DNA from 3 places in the Mesorhizobium onobrychidis genome. Region 3 is predicted to be linked to each of the others. Evidence: predicted binding sites of a transcription regulator. Region 3 holds the regulator's gene; each other region holds the start of a gene.
What was found. Region 3 encodes PhoB, which activates phosphate uptake and scavenging genes when phosphate is short. Its sites were predicted from a motif close to TGTCATNNANCTGTCAT; they were not measured.
Positions count from the first base shown of each region.

Region 1 (6,180 bases), 490 kb from region 3:
CGGCAGCGCGGATTTTCCCATAGTGGCGATCACCCACCGCCATCAGTCGCTCGCCGACATTGGCGCCGGCCGACACCGTCATGCGCAGCCCGTCGGCAGGGTTCTGGTGGACGAAACCCCAGTCGGTGCGCATCAGGAAGCGGCGCTCGGCCTCGCTCATGCGGTAGAGTTCGCGAAACTGGCCGTCGCGCATGCGGTAGCTGGCGGTGCCGGAGCTCGGCAGTAGTCTGGTCGACAGGCAGTTGAGCAGCGTCGTCTTGCCGGAACCGGATTCGCCGACCACCGCCAGCACCTCGCCCGGCCACAGGTCGAAGGTGACGTTCTCGCAGCCGACGCGCGAGCCATAGAACTTGGACAGCGCGCTGACGCGCAGCAACGGTTCGTCGGTCATTGCGCCGGCTCCATTGTTTCAGGCGCAAGGTGGCCGCGATGGCCCTCTTCGCGCCGCTTCTCGCAATGATCGGTGTCGGAGCAGACGAACATGTGGCCGCCGTGGTCGTCGAGGATGACCTCGTCGAGATAGACGTTCTCGGCCGCGCATAGCGCGCAGGGTTGGTCGAAGGTCTGCACCTCGAACGGATGGTCCTCGAAGTCGAGGCTGACCACATCGGTGAAGGGCGGCAGCGCATAGATGCGCTTTTCGCGGCCGGCGCCGAATAGCTGCAAAGCCGGCGAACGATGCATCTTTGGATTGTCGAATTTCGGCGTCGGCGAAGGGTCCATCACGTAACGACCCTCGACCTTGACCGGATAGGCGTAGGTGGTGGCGATGCGGCCGTGCCTGGCAATGTCCTCGTAGAGCTTCACATGCATGAGGCCGTATTCTTCCAGTGCATGCATTTTTCGCGTTTCCGTCTCGCGCGGCTCGAGGAAGCGCAGCGGCTCCGGGATCGGCACCTGATAGACCAGCACCTGGCCCGATGACAGCGGATGTTCGGGGATGCGGTGGCGGGTCTGGATGATGGTCGCCTTCGCCGTCTCAGTGGTGACGGCGACATTTGCAACCTTCTTGAAGAAGGCGCGGATCGAAACCGCATTGGTGGTATCGTCGGCGCCCTGGTCGATGACCTTCAGCACATCGTCCGGACCGATGATCGAAGCCGTTACCTGGACGCCTCCGGTACCCCAGCCATAAGGCATCGGCATCTCGCGCGAGGCGAACGGCACCTGATAGCCGGGAATGGCGATACCCTTGAGGATCGCGCGGCGGATCATCCGCTTGGTCTGCTCGTCGAGATAGGCGAAGTTGTAGGTGGCGATGTCGGTCATGGTGATCGCTTCCGCTTTGTGCTACCGAATTGACTTCCAAGACGAGGAGAAAGGGCCAGACTCAGATGACCCCAACCGGATGGATGCACATCGGAATCCTGTTGCTGGTGTTCGTCGGCGTGGTTGCCTTTGTCCTTCGAAGGATGGTTCGTCCCGCGCCGAAGGAAGCCGCCGATGGCGAGACCGTTGGCGGCAGTAGCGGCTACGGCGGATCTGGAGGGGTATAGCGGCCATTCCCACGAGATCATGGTGGTGGAGCTAACTGAAGTCATTCCGCGGCCTGCCTCTTCTCCTCGGCCTTGCCGGCATTCTCGCGGGCGTCGTGCTCGGCGCGCATGCGGCGCACCAGGTCGAGCTCGGCCTGGAAGTCGACATAGTGCGGCAGCTTGAGGTGCTCGACGAAGCCGGTCGCCTGGACGTTGTCGGAATGCGAGATGACGAACTCCTCGTCCTGGGCGGCGGCGACAACGTCTTCGCCGAATTCCGAGGCGCGCAACGCCCGGTCGCACAGCGCCATGGCCATCGCCTTGCGCTCGCTCTGGCCGAAGACGAGGCCGTAGCCGCGGGTGAACTGCGGCGGCGCCTTGGCCGAGCCTTTGAACTGATTGACCATCTGGCACTCGGTGACACGCACGGGGCCGAGCGGTACTGGGAATGGCAGCTCCGGCACGTCCAGTTCCAGCTCGACCTCGCCGATGCGAACCTCGCCGACAAAGGGATGGTTGCGCGCATAGCCGCGCTGGGTGGAGTAGCCGAGCGCCAGCAAAAAACCCTCATCGCCGCGTGACAGCGCCTGCAGGCGGATGTCGCGCGCCATCGGAAATTCCAGCGGCTCGCGGGTGATGTCGCCCGGGATATGGTCCTGCGGCATGTCGCCATCAGGCTCGATCAGGCCTTCGCGGGCGAGGATGGCGGAGACACGCGGCATGGCGTCCGCGTCGCTGGCACGCTGCAGCGGCTCGGCGACGTCGCCGCCCGCGGCAAGCGCGGGATCGAGCAGCCGGTGGGTGTAGTCGAAGGTCGGGCCGAGCAGCTGGCCGCCGGGAAGATCCTTGTAGGTCGCCGACACGCGCCGCTCGACCAGCATCGCGCCGGTGTCGATCGCCTTGGTGTAGCCGAAGCGTGGCAGCGTCGTGCGATAGGCGCGAACCAGGAAGATCGCCTCGATCATGTCGCCGCGCGCCTGAACGATGGCCAGCGCCGCCAATTCACGATCGTAGAGCGAGCCTTCGCTCATCACCCGGTCGACGCCGAGCGCCAGTTGCTCGACGATCTGGTCGAGGCGAAGCGCCGGCACCGAACGGTCGCCGCGGCGGCGGTCGGCGAGCAGGGCGTGGGCGTTGGCAATTGCGGCTTCGCCGCCTTTTACCGCGACATACATATCACGCCTCCATCGTCTTGATGCGCGTCGTGCGCGGCAGGCAGGCAACGCCGTCAGGGGTGGCGAGGACGATGTCGATGCCACGGGGAAAACGCTGGTTGTTCTGCTTCCACTGCTCGACGAAGTGGCGCGGCATCTGCGCCGGCGCGATTGTCGCGGTTCTTTCGATGCCAGGACCTTCGAGCAACAGAGGGGCGCCTGAAACGAGATCGCCGACCTGCAGGATCAGCGTCGTGGAGCGGTCGGGATAGTCCTGGGTGCCTTGCGAAAAGCCGTCGAGCGCCATCATCTCGGCCGGCGTGGCGATCAGCGCGAAATGCGCGTCGGCCGGCGTATTGGCCAGCGGCGCGCCGGTGTGGAAGCCAAGCCAGGATCTCACCGCTGCTGGGGCCTGCAAAGCGAGATCGAGCCAGAGCGGCGTGTCGTTGTCGCACAGCGCCAGCGCGATGGCGCCCGCGGTGGCCGACAGTGGTGCCGGCGGGCGGGCAAAGATCGGCAGGGGCTGCAGGGTGCCTGGCCGCGCCATCGCATCCATCACGGCGCGGAACACCGTCTGGGCGTCGAACACCGGATCGGAAAAGCCGCCCTCGATCGCTTGCGTTGCGATATCCATCAGTCTTCTCCGCGTACCATGGTGAAGAAATCGACCTTCGTTGCCGCCGTCTCGGCGCGCCGCCGTTCACGTGCGCTGGCCAGTTCGGCCTGCAGCGGCGCAATGAGTTTGGTCTCGACCTCGTTACGGCGGGCGGGATCCTGCCAGAGCGCGTCCGCTATCGCCGCCAGTTTTGCTTTCTGCTTGTCACGGCCCATCGTATAGCAGTGGCCGACCTGCCCGGATGTGAGCCGGACGGCGGCGCGGGTGACCGTCGCCTCGCCGACATTGAACGGCGCGCCGCCACCGCCGATGCGGCCACGCACGGTGACCAGGCCGGTTTCGGGACCGCGCAGGAGTTCCGCTTCCGAAGGCAGGCCGGCTTCGTTCCAGAGGCGGACGATATCGTCGCCGGTCGATTGCGCCAGCGTCGCCATGACGGCCTTGCGCTCAGCCTGTTCGCGCGCTTCCTGTCCTCGCATGGCGGCCATTCCTTCTCGTTGCAAATTTGTATAATGATGTAGACAATTATACAAATTATACCTATTCTCTAGAGCGTGTCCATGACGGATGGATGACAGGGCGAAAAAGATCGGGGCAAAGAGATGATCGGTCAGCAGATGGCCAGCAGCTTAGAGCGGCGCACCGGCATCTCACTGTGGCGGCAGATAGCCGACCAGATCCTGCATTCGATCGCCGTCGGCGAGTTTGCCGAGAATGCCGCGCTGCCACCGGAAGTCGCACTGGCCGAGCGCTATGGCGTCAACCGCCATACGGTGCGCAGCGCCATCGCAGCACTTGTGCAGGATGGCGTGCTCAGGGCCGAGCAGGGGCGCGGCACTTTCGTGCTGTCGCGCAAGCGGCTGTCCTATCCGATCGGCGCGCGCACCCGCTTTTCGGCGGGCCTGCAAGGGCAGGCGTTGGAGCGCCGCAGCGTGCTGCTCGAAGCGGCGGTCGAGCCGGCCAGCCGGCGCGTCGCCGAAGGGCTGGGGCTTGCCAAGGGTTCGAGTGTTATACGCCTTGAGACACGCGGCGAAGCCGATGGGCAGCCGGTCTCGCGGGCCACCGGCTGGTTCGACGCAGAACGCTTCGCGGGCATCGATGCAGCCATGGCCGAAACCGGATCTATCACCGCCTCGCTCGAGCGTTTCGGCATTGGCGACTATCTCAGGCAATCGACGGTGTTGTCGGCCCGCCACGCCGACGCCGCCGACCTTGCCGATCTCGATCTGCAGCCCGGCGCCATCGTGCTGGTCACGGTCGCTGTCAACGTCACGCCGGACGGTCAGCCGATCCAGTTCGCCGAAACGCGGTTTCCGGCCGAGCGGGTCGAGCTCAAATTATCGGCGCTTTAAGGTGTGTTGATATTCAGGTGAGGCCAGCCTGCAAATGGCGGTTTCCTGCGCTTCCGGTACTTGCGTACCCAAAAGTACGCTGGGTTCCGGTTCTCGGAACCCACCTGTTTGGTCGCTTCGCGCCCGTCTTCGACTCCGACTCGGCCTGACCTGAATCTCAACACACCTTGGTGCATCTTTGCAGCCAAGTGGAATAATAACAAACCGGATGCCCTGTTTTGACGCATCTCGCGTTAGGGCGTTCATCCGACCTGGATGACGGCCTTGATCAGGCCGGATTTCTCGTGCGCCCAACGGGCAAGATCACGCGGTGTGTCGCCAAGCGTCGTGCGATGGGTGACGAGCTTTGTCAGCGGCACCGCGCCGTTGCGGATCGAAGCGGCGACATGGTCGAAATCGGCGCGCAGCGCGTTGCGGCTGCCGATGAGCGTCATCTCGCGCTTGTGGAATTCGGGGTCGGAAAAGACTATGTCGTCCTTGACGACGCTGACCAGGACCAGCGTCCCGCCATGCGCGACATGGGCGAAGGCCGACTGGACGGACTGGGTGTTGCCGGTGGCATCGAAAATCACGTCAAAACCTTCGCCGCCGGTCGCCTCGCGCACCAGATCGGTCGCAGACTGCCGCGAACCGTCGAGGGTGGCGAAGCCGAGTTCGCTTGCGGCGAAGCCCAGCCTTTCCGCGCTCATGTCGAGCAGCGTCGCGTCGAGACCGGCGATACGGGCAAACAGCGCCGTGCCGAGCCCGATCGGCCCGGCGCCGATGACCAGCGTGCGCGCGCCGGGATTAGCCAGCGAGCGGCGCACGGCATGCGCCCCGATCGCCAGGAATTCGACGGCGGCGGCGTCGGCCAGCGACAGGCCGTTTGCCGGATAGAGATTTTGCGCCGGCACCAGGATCCGCTCGCGCATGGCGCCGTCGCGGTGGACGCCGAGCACCTCGATCCTGACGCAGCAATTCGGCTTTCCCTGCCGGCAGGCGATGCATTTGCCGCAGGCGAGATAGGGGTTGATGATCACCGGTTCGCCGACGGCCAGATCGACGCCTTCTCCGACCTCGATCACGGTTCCCGACACTTCATGGCCCATGATGCGGGGATAGGCGAGGAACGGATGCTTGCCCTCGAAGATGTGATAATCGGTGCCGCAGATGCCGACATGACTGACCGCGACCAGCGCCCAGCCCGGCGGTGGTGTGCTCGGCGTTGGGCGCTCTTCCAGAACAAGCTCACCGGGCGAACGGCAGACGACGGCTTTCATGCTTTGATCCAGTCGATTCATTGCACCGCAGCCCGTCGGCTATCGCCGGGCCAGCGGTTGTTAAGATGATCTACTTGCCGCGGCGGCGCAGGCCGTCGAAATAGACGATGACGATGATCAGCACGCCGGTAATGATGCGCTGCCAGAAGGCATTGACGTTCAAAAGATTAGCGCCGTTGTTGATGGTGGCGAGGATGAAGGCGCCGAGCAGCGGTCCGTGCACCGAGCCGACGGCGCCGAACAGCGAGGTGCCGCCGATCACCGACGAGGCGATCGCCTGCAATTCCCACCCCTCCGCCTGCGTCGGATTGCCGATGCCGATGC
Region 1 covers NZ_CP062229.1:1,868,805-1,874,984, forward strand. Annotated here, with positions in the region: gene phnK (phosphonate C-P lyase system protein PhnK) at 1-391, opposite strand, end outside; gene IHQ72_RS09205 (alpha-D-ribose 1-methylphosphonate 5-phosphate C-P-lyase PhnJ) at 388-1,269, opposite strand; gene IHQ72_RS09210 (carbon-phosphorus lyase complex subunit) at 1,538-2,650, opposite strand; gene phnH (phosphonate C-P lyase system protein PhnH) at 2,652-3,263, opposite strand; gene phnG (phosphonate C-P lyase system protein PhnG) at 3,263-3,724, opposite strand; gene phnF (phosphonate metabolism transcriptional regulator PhnF) at 3,848-4,597, shown strand; gene IHQ72_RS09230 (zinc-binding alcohol dehydrogenase family protein) at 4,840-5,856, opposite strand; gene IHQ72_RS09235 (ABC transporter permease) at 5,927-6,180, opposite strand, start outside.
Region 1: the regulator PhoB is predicted to act here: its motif matches at 3,806-3,822, upstream of phnF (phosphonate metabolism transcriptional regulator PhnF).

Region 2 (6,180 bases), 3.6 Mb from region 3:
GGCAACGGTCAGCCATAGGTATGCCGAGTTTCAGGTGATGCCGGCCTGCAAACGGCGGTTTCCTGCGCTTCCAGTACTCGCGTACCTAAACGTACGCTCCGTTCCGGTTCTCGGAACCCACCTGTTTGGTCGCTTCGCGCCCGTCTTCGACTCCGGCTCGGCTTGACCTGAAACTCGGCATACCCCCTCCCTTACGACGCTGGCACAATCGTGCCGCATTGGTCAGCGGCGGGGGCTCGTGGTAAAAGCCACCCGATCCGGAGTTTTGGCGATGAACAAATTCACCCCAGCAAAGCCTGCCGGCGCGCGCAGCGTCGACGAGATCACCGGCAGCCGCCGTTTGCGCCGCATGCGCAAGGCCGATTGGTCGCGCCGCCTCGTCCAGGAGAACCGGCTCTCCGTCGACGACCTGATCTGGCCTATCTTCGTCGTCGACGGGAAAAACATCCGCGAGCCGATCGCCGCCATGCCCGGCGTCTTCCGCCTGTCGCTCGACCTTGCCGTCAAGGAGGCCGAGCGCGCGGCAAAGCTCGGCATTCCGGCGATCGCCACCTTCCCCAATGTCGAGCTCGGCCTGCGCGACCAGACCGGTTCGCACATCCTCGATCCGGAAAACGTCATCAACCGCGCCACGCGCGCCATCAAGCACGCGGTGCCCGAGATCGGCATCATCACCGACGCGGCGCTCGATCCCTTCACCTCGCACGGCCACGACGGCATCTTGCGTGACGGCATCATCGTCAACGACCAGACCGTGGAGCAGGTCACGGCGGCTGCCGTCATCCAGGCCGCGGCCGGCGCCGATATCATTGCCCCGTCCGACATGATGGATGGCCGCATCGGCGCCATCCGCGATGCGCTCGACGCCAATGGTTTTCAGGATGTGGCGATCATGTCCTACGCTACGAAATTCGCTTCCGCCTTCTATGGACCTTATCGCGAGGCGGTCGGCACCGCCGGGCTGCTCAAGGGCGACAAGAAGACCTATTATCTCGACCACGCCAATTCCGATGAGGCCGTGCGCGAGGCCGAGCAGGACCTCGCCGAGGGCGCCGACATGCTGATGGTCAAGCCCGGCCTGCCCTATCTCGACATCATCCGCAGGCTGAAGGACGAATTCCGGATGCCGACCTTCGCCTATCAGGTGTCGGGCGAATATTCGATGATCAAGGCGGCTGCCGCCAATGGCTGGATCGACGGCGACAAGGCGATGCTGGAATCGCTGCTCGCCTTCAAGCGCGCCGGCTGCGACGGCATCCTCACCTATTTCGCGCCCGAAGTGGCGGCGATGCTGAAGGGATGATGCGCATCTGTAGCGCCTAGATCGGGTAACATTCCTTCGTCCAAAGCGCGACATGGCCGCCGCAGGGCAATTGCTTCAGGTTTGCGCTGCCCCTCATTGCCCTGCCGGGCCCCGGTATAGTGACGGGGAGAAAGACGCCTTCGCAAAGGATTTTGCCAATCTCCAACGTTGCAGAAAGCGAGCCGAAGTTGCGACCAGCCCCCCTCGCCCCGTCACTATACGGGGAGAAGGTGCCGGCAGGCGGATGAGGGGCGGCGCCGACATCGACAATTGCTCATTCCAACACGAGTCGAAGCTTCTTTTACTGAATTCCTAAAGCGCGTCGCGTTTGACCGGCCTCATGCGACGCGCTTTAGGTTGTTGTTTTATGCATGTCGTCATCGCAAAACCGCTGCACACTTTTGCGCGACATGCATTAGCGGCCGCCGGCCACCTTCGCTCCTAAAATACCGCTTGCAAAATGCAATCAGTCTGGGCTAAATCAACTGCTTGCATTTCGCAACTGGTTCAGAGCGAGGTACTCATGTCCAAGCTTCGTGTCAACGCATTCACCCTGTCTATCGACGGCTTCGGCGCCGGTCCCGACCAGGACCTGAAAGAGCCGCTGGGCGTCGGCGGGGAAGCCCTGCACAAATGGATGTTGGGCACCCGAACCTTCCGCAAAATGTCCGACGAAGATGACGGGACCACGGATACGGACGACGCGTTCGTGGCGCGCAGCTTCGAAAATATCGGGGCGTGGATAATGGGTCGCAATATGTTCGGACCGATCCGCGGACCCTGGAAGGACGAGAGCTGGAAAGGCTGGTGGGGAGACAATCCGCCCTACCATGTACCGGTCTTCGTGCTCACCCACCATCGGCGGGATCCTATCGTCATGGAGGGCGGCACGACCTTCTATTTCGTGACCGACGGCATCCACTCAGCGCTGGAAAAGGCGAAAGCAGCGGCTGACGGCAAGGATGTGCGGCTCGGCGGCGGGGTCGCCACGATCCGGCAATATCTCCAGGAAAAGCTCATCGACGACATGCATCTGGCGATATCGCCGATGCTGCTCGGCTCAGGCGAGAACCTTTTTGCCGGTATCGACATGCTAAAGCTCGGCTACCGGTGCAGCGAGCAGATCGCGACGCCGAATGCTATGCATGTCATCATCAAGCGCGCGTAGTTCTCACTGCGGGCGCAGCCCTCTGCGCCGCGATCCTTCGCGCCCCTCTGTCCTGCCGGACAGTCCGGCAGGACAGAGGGGGGCGCGAAGGAATGCCGCCCGTCCGGGCCTTTAGCAGTCCCAGATGATTAATACTTCTCCGGCACATAGAGCTCGCGCGGCAGCACCTGGCGCTCGTATTCGGGATTGAAGACGCGGTCGGGCAGCGTGATCTCCTCGTGTGGCACCTCCTGATAAGGCATCTGCTTGAGGAGATGGTCGATGCAGTTCAGCCGCGCCCGCTTCTTGTCGTTGCCCTCGACGATGAACCAGGGCGCTTCGGGAATGTTGGTGCGGGCGAAGGTCTCTTCCTTGGCCTTGGTGTACTGCTCCCAGCGCACGCGCGACTGCAGGTCCATCGGCGACAGCTTCCACTGCTTCATCGGATCATGGATGCGCATCTGGAAACGCATCTGCTGCTCCTCGTCGGTAATGGAGAACCAGTATTTGACCAGCGTGATGCCGGAGCGGACCAGCATGCGCTCGAACTCCGGCACGTCGCGAAAAAACTCCTCGACCTGATCCGGTTCGGCAAATCCCATCACCCTTTCGACGCCGGAGCGGTTGTACCAGGAGCGGTCGAACAGGACGATCTCGCCGCCTGCCGGCAGATGCGGCACGTAGCGCTGGAAATACCACTGCGACTTCTCGCGCTCGGTCGGCGCCGGCAAAGCAACGACGCGGCAGATGCGCGGATTGAGCCGCTGGGTGATGCGCTTGATGACGCCGCCCTTGCCGGCCGAGTCGCGGCCCTCGAAAACCACAACCAGTTTCTTCTTGGTGTAAGCCACCCAGGACTGCAGCTTGATCAATTCGGATTGCAGCGTGATCAGGTCGCGAAAATATTGCTGGCGATCCATCGAGGGCGGATGCGCGTTCTTGTAGATCTTGGCGATTTCCAGCGACAGCGCCGGTTCCGACATTTCCAGCTCGTAGTCTTCGTCGAGCGTGTCGGCGAGCTCCGCCTCCAGCCAGTCCTTGGCGGGAGAATTCTGTTTTGCTTCGGTCATTTATGCTGCTCCGCGTGCACGCCCGTGTCGGCGTCCGGCCTGCCGGCCAAGATCGAACACCTTGAGCCGACTTGCATACAGGCCGGCAATGACGGTTTTATTGCAGCCGGCCTGTGCGCCGGCCGCGCAAATCCGTGAGATGTGATCGATCAACCTCCATGGCATGCACGACAAGCGATGCGAATTGTCCTACAAATGCCAGGCTCCCTCGGGCTGCCTTCGAAGCAGCCCTTCTCAACGCAATTGCGAGGATCTGACATGGAATACCGCACACTCGGCCGTTCCGGCCTGAAGGTTTCGACGCTGACCATGGGTACCATGACCTTCGGTGGCGCCGGCGCATTTTCGGCGGTCGGCAAGACCGATCTCGACGAGGCGCGCCGGATGATCGACCTCTGCATCGACGCCGGCATCAATCTCATCGACACCGCCAATGTCTATTCGAATGGGCTTTCGGAAGAGATCATCGGCGACGCGCTCGGCGGCAAGCGCAAGGGCGACGTGCTGATCGCCTCCAAGGCGCGCATGCGGATCGGCGACGGTCCCAACGATGAGGGCCTGTCGCGCTATCATCTGATCCGCGAGTGCGAGAAGAGCCTGAAGCGCCTCAGGACCGACGTCATCGACATCTATTTCCTGCACGAATGGGACGGCACGACGCCGCTCGAGGAGACCATCGCCGCGCTCGACACGCTCGTCAGCCAGGGCAAGGTCCGCTATGTCGGCTGTTCCAACTATTCCGGCTGGCAAGTGATGAAGGCGCTGGGGATCAGCGACCGCCAGCACCAGCCGCGCTTCGTCACACAGCAGATCCACTACACGCTGGAAGCACGCGAAGCCGAATATGAACTGCTGCCGATCTCGGTCGACCAGGGGCTTGGCGTGCTGGTGTGGAGCCCGCTCGCCGGTGGACTGCTGTCCGGCAAATACAACCGCGACCAGGCCACCGCCCGCCAGCTCAGCGGCTGGTCTGAACCGCCGATCCGTGATGAGGACCGACTATGGCGGATCGTCGACGTGCTTGCCTATATCGGCAACAACCATGGCGTGTCGGCGGCGCAGGTGGCGCTTGCCTGGCTGCTCGGCCGGCCGGCCATCAGCTCGCTGGTCATCGGCGGCCGGACCGAAGCACAGTTCAAGGACAATATCGCCGCTGCAAGCCTGGTGCTGACCAGCGATGAGCGGGCACGCCTCGACGCAGTCAGCCGCCCGCCCGTTCTCTACCCCTATTGGCACCAGCAGTTCACGGCAAAAGAGCGGTTTGGTCCGGCCGATCTGGTTCTTGACCGTGAAGGTGTCTGACAACGGATCCGGATCAGGTCGAAGGTCGCTGCGGGCTTAGCCGGAGATAAAACGCCAGACCTCGGGATCAGGCTCGATCTGGCCGCTGAGCACGAAATACTTGTAGAGCACGAGCAAGCAGATCGCCTGCTCGGCCCGTTCGTCGGCGAATTTGCGGCAATAGGCGTTGGCGGCGGCAATGATGCGTTCGGCCTCAGTCGGATGCCGTTCGAGATATTGCACCCGCTCGGCAAGATCCGTGAAATCAGGTTCGAGCGGCACATAGTGGACGTTGGCCACGAGATCGCTTTCGGCGAACCATGTCTCGTATGTCGGCGGCGGCATCAGGCACAACGAATTCGAACTCATGATCCATTTGAGGTTGGTCGCCACATCGTTGCCTTCGAGCGAAATGATGTAGCGACAGCGCCGCTGCTGGTCGATGCTCAGATAAGGCTTGCGATATGCCGGCGCTGCCGTCGGTTTGGGCGTGCCGACATCGCAAAAGGGCAGATCGCGCGCGGCCTCCAGAAGCAAGGTCCTTATTGGGTTGTTGAGCTCGCCGCGCCACACCGCAACCGGAAGCTTGTCCGCGAAGGCTACATCGTCGGCGGGCATGTGGAAGTGGCGGAACTTGTTGAGCTTGAACAGGACCCCGTTCCTGTTATCGCCGGCGATCGGCCGATCCTTGACGATCGACGGCATCGCAGGCACTTCGACGACGTCGCCGAATTCGAGGTCGATGCGCAAATCGGGATCGAAGTAGCGGGTAAATTCCTTCAGATCGTAGTAATACATGCTCCGGCCTCTCGGTAGCCGGCTGACCGGCACGGCCCCGGCGCTCGGCGCGAAAGCGTCCTGCAATCTGTTGTAGTAGTTGAGACGCGCGCGGACCGATCCGTCCGAAAGCCTGGCCTGATCGAGCAGCCCGGCGAGCCTGCGGCGGAACAGCGCCTGCGGTGCGATATCGCGCACGGCATTGCGCGCATAGTAGAATAGCTTCTGTGCGTTTCTTTGAAGGGTGGCCATCGGTCACTTGATGAAAAGTCGGCTTGTGAATTGCCCCCCGGTCCCTCCTACACCATTGTGCCGGCTGTCTTGCAAGCCACGGAACCGTGTTCAGCCGGCTTGCCGGCTGTGTATGGAGCCGATCGCCCTTTGCGGTGTTGTGTTTGGAGCCCAATGCTCCTAGGCAGGGCTAACAAACCTGTGGGATTGTGAAAGGAAGAGATATGGCGCGAGCACCGAATTACGGCCAGGAACGCAAGGAACGCGACCGGCAGAAGGCCGCCAAGAAGGCGGAAAAGCAAGCGGCCAAGGTCGCAGCCAAGGAACGTTCGAAGTCCGAAGACGAGACCACGTCCGAGACCGAAACGGAA
Region 2 covers NZ_CP062229.1:4,930,462-4,936,641, forward strand. Annotated here, with positions in the region: gene IHQ72_RS24580 (DUF8605 domain-containing protein) at 1-18, shown strand, start outside; gene hemB (porphobilinogen synthase) at 272-1,303, shown strand; gene IHQ72_RS24590 (dihydrofolate reductase family protein) at 1,827-2,471, shown strand; gene ppk2 (polyphosphate kinase 2) at 2,600-3,520, opposite strand; gene IHQ72_RS24600 (aldo/keto reductase) at 3,779-4,822, shown strand; gene IHQ72_RS24605 (glycosyl transferase family 90) at 4,859-5,830, opposite strand; gene IHQ72_RS24610 (hypothetical protein) at 6,034-6,180, shown strand, end outside.
Region 2: the regulator PhoB is predicted to act here: its motif matches at 3,609-3,625, upstream of ppk2 (polyphosphate kinase 2).

Region 3 (6,180 bases):
CGGCCAGGCATTCCTGCGCGTCATCGACACGCCGGAAGCATCGCGAAAGATTTCCGACAAGATGATCGTCTGGCTCGACACGCTGAAGAGCGCCGGCCTGATCGAAAGCCGGTTCAACTCGATCTTCTTCTTCACCGGCGCAAGCCGCGAGCCGGAACTGGCCGGTGTCTGGGGCGCGGTCGTCGGATCGTTCCTGACCATGATCGTTACGCTCGCCATCGCCTTCCCGATCGGCGTTTCGGCGGCGATCTATCTTGAGGAATTTGCCCCCAAGAACCGGCTGACGACGATCATCGAAGTGAATATCAACAATCTGGCGGCGGTGCCTTCGATCGTCTTCGGCCTGCTTGGACTTGCCGTATTCCTGAATTTCTTCGGCATGCCGCGCTCAGCCCCGGTGGTCGGCGGCATGGTGCTGGCGCTGATGACCCTGCCGATCATCATTATCGCCTCGCGCGCTTCGTTGCGCGCCGTGCCACCGTCGATCCGGGAGGCGGCGCTTGGCATCGGAGCGTCCAAGGTCCAGACCGTATTCCATCACGTCCTGCCGCTGGCGATGCCGGGTATCATGACCGGCACCATCCTCGGAATGGCGCATGCGCTGGGTGAAACCGCGCCGCTGCTGATGATCGGCATGGTCGCCTTCATCGTCGACATTCCCGGCGGCTTCACCGATCCCGCGACGATCCTGCCGGTGCAGATATTCATGTGGGCCGATTTCCCGGAAGCCGGGTTCCAGCAGAAGACTTCGGCGGCGATTTTGATTTTGCTGCTGTTTTTGGTCATCATGAATGCCATCGCGGTGATACTGCGCAGGCGCTTCGAGCGGCGCTGGTAAGGAGTAGAGGATATGAACATCATGACGGAAGCCGGCGTCGAACAGAAACTGAGTAGCGGAACCAACGCCCCTTCGATCAAGATGAAGGGCGACAAGGTCTCTGTTCATTACGGCGAGAAGCGAGCTCTGTTCGACGTGGATCTCGATGTCCGCGAGAACCAGGTGACGGCGTTGATCGGCCCATCGGGCTGTGGCAAGTCGACCTTCCTGCGTTGCCTGAACCGAATGAACGACACCATCGATATCGCGCGAGTGAGCGGCAAGATCACACTCGACGGCGAGGATGTCTACGACCCGAAAATCGATGTCGTCGAGCTGCGAGCTCGCGTCGGCATGGTATTCCAGAAGCCGAACCCGTTTCCCAAGTCGATCTATGAAAACGTCGCTTACGGTCCGCGCATTCACGGCCTCGCCAGGAGCAAGGCCGAGTTGGACGGCATCGTTGAATCGAGCCTGAAGAACGCCGGTCTGTTCAACGAGGTCAAGGATCGCCTGCTCGAGTCGGGCACCGGTCTCTCCGGCGGACAGCAGCAGCGCCTGTGCATCGCGCGCGCCATCGCCGTGTCGCCGGAAGTGATCCTGATGGACGAGCCCTGTTCGGCGCTCGATCCGATCGCCACCGCCCGCGTCGAGGAACTGATTGACGAACTGCGCCAGAACTACACGATCGTCATCGTCACTCATTCGATGCAGCAGGCAGCGCGCGTGTCGCAACGCACGGCGATGTTCCATCTCGGCTATCTGGTCGAGGAGGGCGCGACCGACAAGATGTTCACCAACCCCGACGACAAGCGCACCCAGGACTACATCACCGGCCGGTTCGGCTGAGCGGTCCGGCGGCGAATTTCGAACACGAGGACAGTATCATGGGTGAACACACCGTCGCGTCTTTCGACGAGGAACTGGAGCACATCGACAGGCTGATCCGCGATATGGACGAGCTCGCCGCCGCGATGGTCGCAGCCTCGATCCGCGCGTTGCTTGCATCAGACAATGCGATGGCGCAGCGCGTCGTCTCGGACGACGCCATCATGGATGCCCGGCAGCGCGAACTCGACGATAGTGCGATCACGCTGATCGCCAAGCGGCAGCCGATGGCGCAAGATCTGCGCGCAGTGGTTGGCGCAATCCGCATGGCCGGCGATCTCGAGCGCATCGGCGACCTGGCCAAGAACATAGCCAAGCGGGTCAGCGCAGTCGGGCAGAGCGCCACGCCGCGTAATCTCTCGCACGGTATCGACGCGATGGCGGATCTCGTTCTTGTGCAGCTTCGCGGCGTGGTCGAGCACTATGTGTCGCGTAATGCCGGCGCGTTGAAAGAACTGCGCGCCGACGACCAGAAGATCGACGTGAAATACACGGCGGTTTTTCGCGAACTCCTGACCTACATGATGGAGGATCCGCGCAACATCACCGCCTGCACGCATCTTCTGTTCTGCGCCAAGAATCTCGAGCGTATCGGCGATCATGTCACCAACATCGCCGAAAACGCCTACTTTGTCGTGACCGGGCAGCAATTGCCGGCGGATCGCCCGAAGCTAGACGAAACGACGATGTCGGCGCCGGCGACATGACAGGAGTGACCGGCCGATGATCGCGCCGCGCATCATGGTGGTGGAGGATGAAGAGCCGCTGGGCGTCCTCCTCCGTTACAATCTGGAATCCGAAGGTTATCAGGTCGAGGTGGTGACGCGCGGCGACGAGGCCGAAATCCGGCTGCAGGAAAACGTGCCCGATCTCCTGGTGCTCGACTGGATGGTGCCGGCGGTTTCCGGCATCGAACTTTGCAGGCGCCTTCGGGTGCGTCCCGAAACTGAGCGGCTGCCGATCATCATGCTTACCGCGCGCGGTGAGGAGAGCGACCGGGTGCGCGGCCTTTCCACCGGAGCCGACGACTATCTGGTCAAGCCGTTCTCGACGCCGGAATTCATGGCCAGGGTCAAGGCGCTGCTGCGCCGCGCCAAGCCCGAAGTGCTGTCCAGCGTGCTTAAGGTCGGCGACATCGTGCTCGATCGCGAATCGCACAGGGTCTATCGCAAGAAGAGCGAGATCCGGCTCGGGCCGACCGAATTCCGGCTGCTCGAATTCATGATGCGGCACCCGGGTCGGGTCTTCTCGCGCAGCCAGTTGCTCGACAATGTCTGGGGCGAGACGATCTACATCGACGAGCGCACGGTGGACGTCCATGTCGGACGGTTGCGCAAGGCGGTCAACAATGGTCGCATGCCCGATGTCATCCGCACCATCCGCGGCGCGGGCTATGCGATCAGGGAAGACTAGGGATGTGCTGATATTCGGGTGATGCCGGCCTGCGAATGGCGATTTCCTGCGCTTCCGGTACTCACGTACCCAAAGTACGCTCCGTTCCGGTTTTCGGAACCCGCCCAGTCCGGTCGCTTCGCGCCCGTCTTCGAGCCCGGCGCGGACTGACCTGAATCTCAAGACATCCCCAAGTCGCAATCCGCCTTTGTTCCTTGCCTTTCGGACTCAGGCCACGTCCTTCCTGATCGTGCCGGACCTTCCTTGCGCGCCCGGCGCGAAAATCTCCTGGTCGACGAAGCTCAGCGCCCGCATCGCGCAGCCTTCGCGGATCAGCGGCAGCTCGTTTGGCTCGGTGTCGAAGGAAATCGAACCCGAATGCTGGCCGCCGGCGGTCTGGGCTATGGCCTCGCGCAGGGCCGGCTCGATCAGGTCGAAGGCGGCAGCGCTGGCGCCGACCATGGCGACCGGCGCCGGATCGATCAGCGCGAACAGGCTGCCGAGCCCGAAGCCGAGCGCTTCGCCGGCCTTGCGGTAGGCTTCGCGTTCCGGTCCGTCCGTCTCGCGCGCCCGGGCCGCCAGTGCCCGCATCTCGGCGTCGCTGACGTCGGCGACCGGCTCGGCGTTCTCGCTCAATTGCCTTGCGTTGCGCCAGATAGCATAGTTGCCGGCATAGGCCTCGACGCAGCCGCGCCGCCCGCAGCGACAGAGCGCGCCGCCCGGCCGATGGATCATGTGGCCGAATTCGCCGCCCGAGGAATGGGTGCCGGTGAACAGTTCGCCTTTCAGCACCAGCCCCATACCGATGCCGTGCGAGAGCAGGATGGCGATGAAATCGTCGCGGTAACGATCCGGGTCGCGCCAGCGCAGCGCCACGGCCATCATGTTGCAGTCGTTCTCCATGATGGCCGGAATGCCGAACTCGCGTTCCAGAATGTCGGCGAAGGCGATGTTCGTCTGCGGCGTGATCGGCGACCACAACATGGCGCGCGCATGGGAATCGGTGATCCCCTGGATCGCCAGCGCGATGCGGGCGACGCTTTGGACATCGAGGTCGGGGTCTTCGAGCCGGCGCCGGACAATGGCGACACATTCGTCGATCAGCTCGTCGCGCGACATGGTCAGCGTGTCCAGCCGGCGCTGTTCCTCGGCGACCACCTGTCCGGCATAATCGATGACGGCGACCGACAGGAAATTCAGCGACAACACGACGGCCAACACCGCAGCGGCTTCCGGATTGAGGCTGAGCCCGACCTGCGGCCGGCCGCGTTTCAGCGAAGTGGTCTCGCTGGCCTTGCTCTCGGTTAGGATGCCTTCTTGGATCAGGTCGGAAGAGATCGCCGATATGGTCGAATGGCTGAGGCCGGTGGTCGCGGCGATCTCGGTCCGCGACGGCTGGCCTGCGCGCCGTATGGCCGAAATCACCATCGCCCGGTTGCGCCGGCGCAAATCGTCATGACGAATTCCAACCGACATTCTTTTGCTTCCTCCCTATTGCCGCGGCCGCTCATGAATCGGAAGCCGTCGGTAATATCAGACAAATACTGGCAGAAGCAGAAGGCCCTGTCATTGTTTATTCCGAGGCTCGAAAAAATTCGGCAGGAGCATCAAAATCCATCAGAATTGATGTTGACAGCGCTTCGGCGTTGGACCAGTATTTTTTCGGGGCTCGAAAAAATAGGGCCTCTTGTGCCGGCCTTCGGGCCAGTGTGGGCGCGCCGTACGCGGCGCAGGGAGGAAAATCATGAAGAGATTCGCAGCCGCCATTCTGGCGGGGGTAGCCATGTCGCTGACGCTCGCATCGGCCGCGCAGGCCAAGGACAAGGTCATTGGCGTTTCGTGGTCGAACTTCCAGGAAGAGCGTTGGAAGACCGACGAAGCCGCCATGAGGACGGCGATCGAGGCCGCCGGCGACAAGTATATTTCCGCCGATGCACAGTCCAATCCCGGCAAGCAGCTGACCGATGTCGAGAGCCTGATCTCGCAGGGCGCCAACGCGCTGATCATCCTTGCGCAGGATGCCTCGGCCATTGGGCCGGCGGTGCAGAAAGCGCTGGACGAAGGCATTCCGGTCGTCGGCTATGACCGGCTGATCGAGAACAAGGACGTGTTCTATCTGACCTTCGACAACCAGGAAGTCGGCCGCATGCAGGCCCGTGAAGTGTTCAAGGTGGCGCCGGAAGGCAATTACGTCTTCATCAAGGGCTCGGGCGCCGATCCGAATGCCGATTTCCTGTTCGCCGGCTCGATGGAAGTGCTCAAGGATGCGATCGACAGCGGCAAGATCAAGAATGTCGGCGAGGCCTATACGGACGGCTGGCTTCCCGCCAACGCCCAGAAGAACATGGAACAGTTCCTGACCGCCAACGACAACAAGGTCGACGCGGTGGTTGCCGCCAATGACGGCACCGCCGGTGGCGTTGTCGCGGCGCTGACGGCGCAAGGCTTGGCCGGATCCGTCCCGGTGTCCGGCCAGGACGGCGACCATGCCGCGCTGAACCGCATCGCGCTCGGCACACAGACCGTCTCGGTATGGAAGGACGCGCGCGAGCTTGGCAAGAGCGCTGCCGAGATCGCCTCGCAGCTTGCCGACGGCAAGCCGATGGCCGACATTGCGGGCGTCAAGGACTTCACCACGCCGGGCGGCAATGTCGTCAAGTCGCTGTTCCTGACGCCGATTGCCATCACCAAGGACAATCTCAACGTCGTCATCGACGCCGGCTGGATCAAGAAGGAAGAGGTCTGCGCCGGCGTGGCGGCGGCGGGCACTGTCCCGGTCTGCAACTGATCCGACCTTCGCAAGAAGCCTGAAACGCCGCGGCTTCACGCCGCGGCGTTTTTTCAAAAAGAACTGTTTTTCCGCTTCTCGCGGAAAACTTCTAAGCTGCTTCCGGCATCCGCGGCAGACGGCAACCCGGTGGGAGGACATCATGACCGACACGACTTCCAACACGCCGGCCGCCGATACCGCTGCCGATCGGGCGCGTGAATCCGAGCTCAGCCCCGTCGGCCGCTTCCTCAAGGCAACCGAGCTCGACATACGCATGCTCGGCATGGTCGGCGCGCTGCTGGTCATCTGGGTT
Region 3 covers NZ_CP062229.1:1,376,290-1,382,469, forward strand. Annotated here, with positions in the region: gene pstA (phosphate ABC transporter permease PstA) at 1-838, shown strand, start outside; gene pstB (phosphate ABC transporter ATP-binding protein PstB) at 851-1,666, shown strand; gene phoU (phosphate signaling complex protein PhoU) at 1,705-2,412, shown strand; gene phoB (phosphate regulon transcriptional regulator PhoB) at 2,429-3,118, shown strand; gene IHQ72_RS06725 (ROK family protein) at 3,326-4,573, opposite strand; gene xylF (D-xylose ABC transporter substrate-binding protein) at 4,842-5,885, shown strand; gene IHQ72_RS06735 (sugar ABC transporter permease) at 6,028-6,180, shown strand, end outside.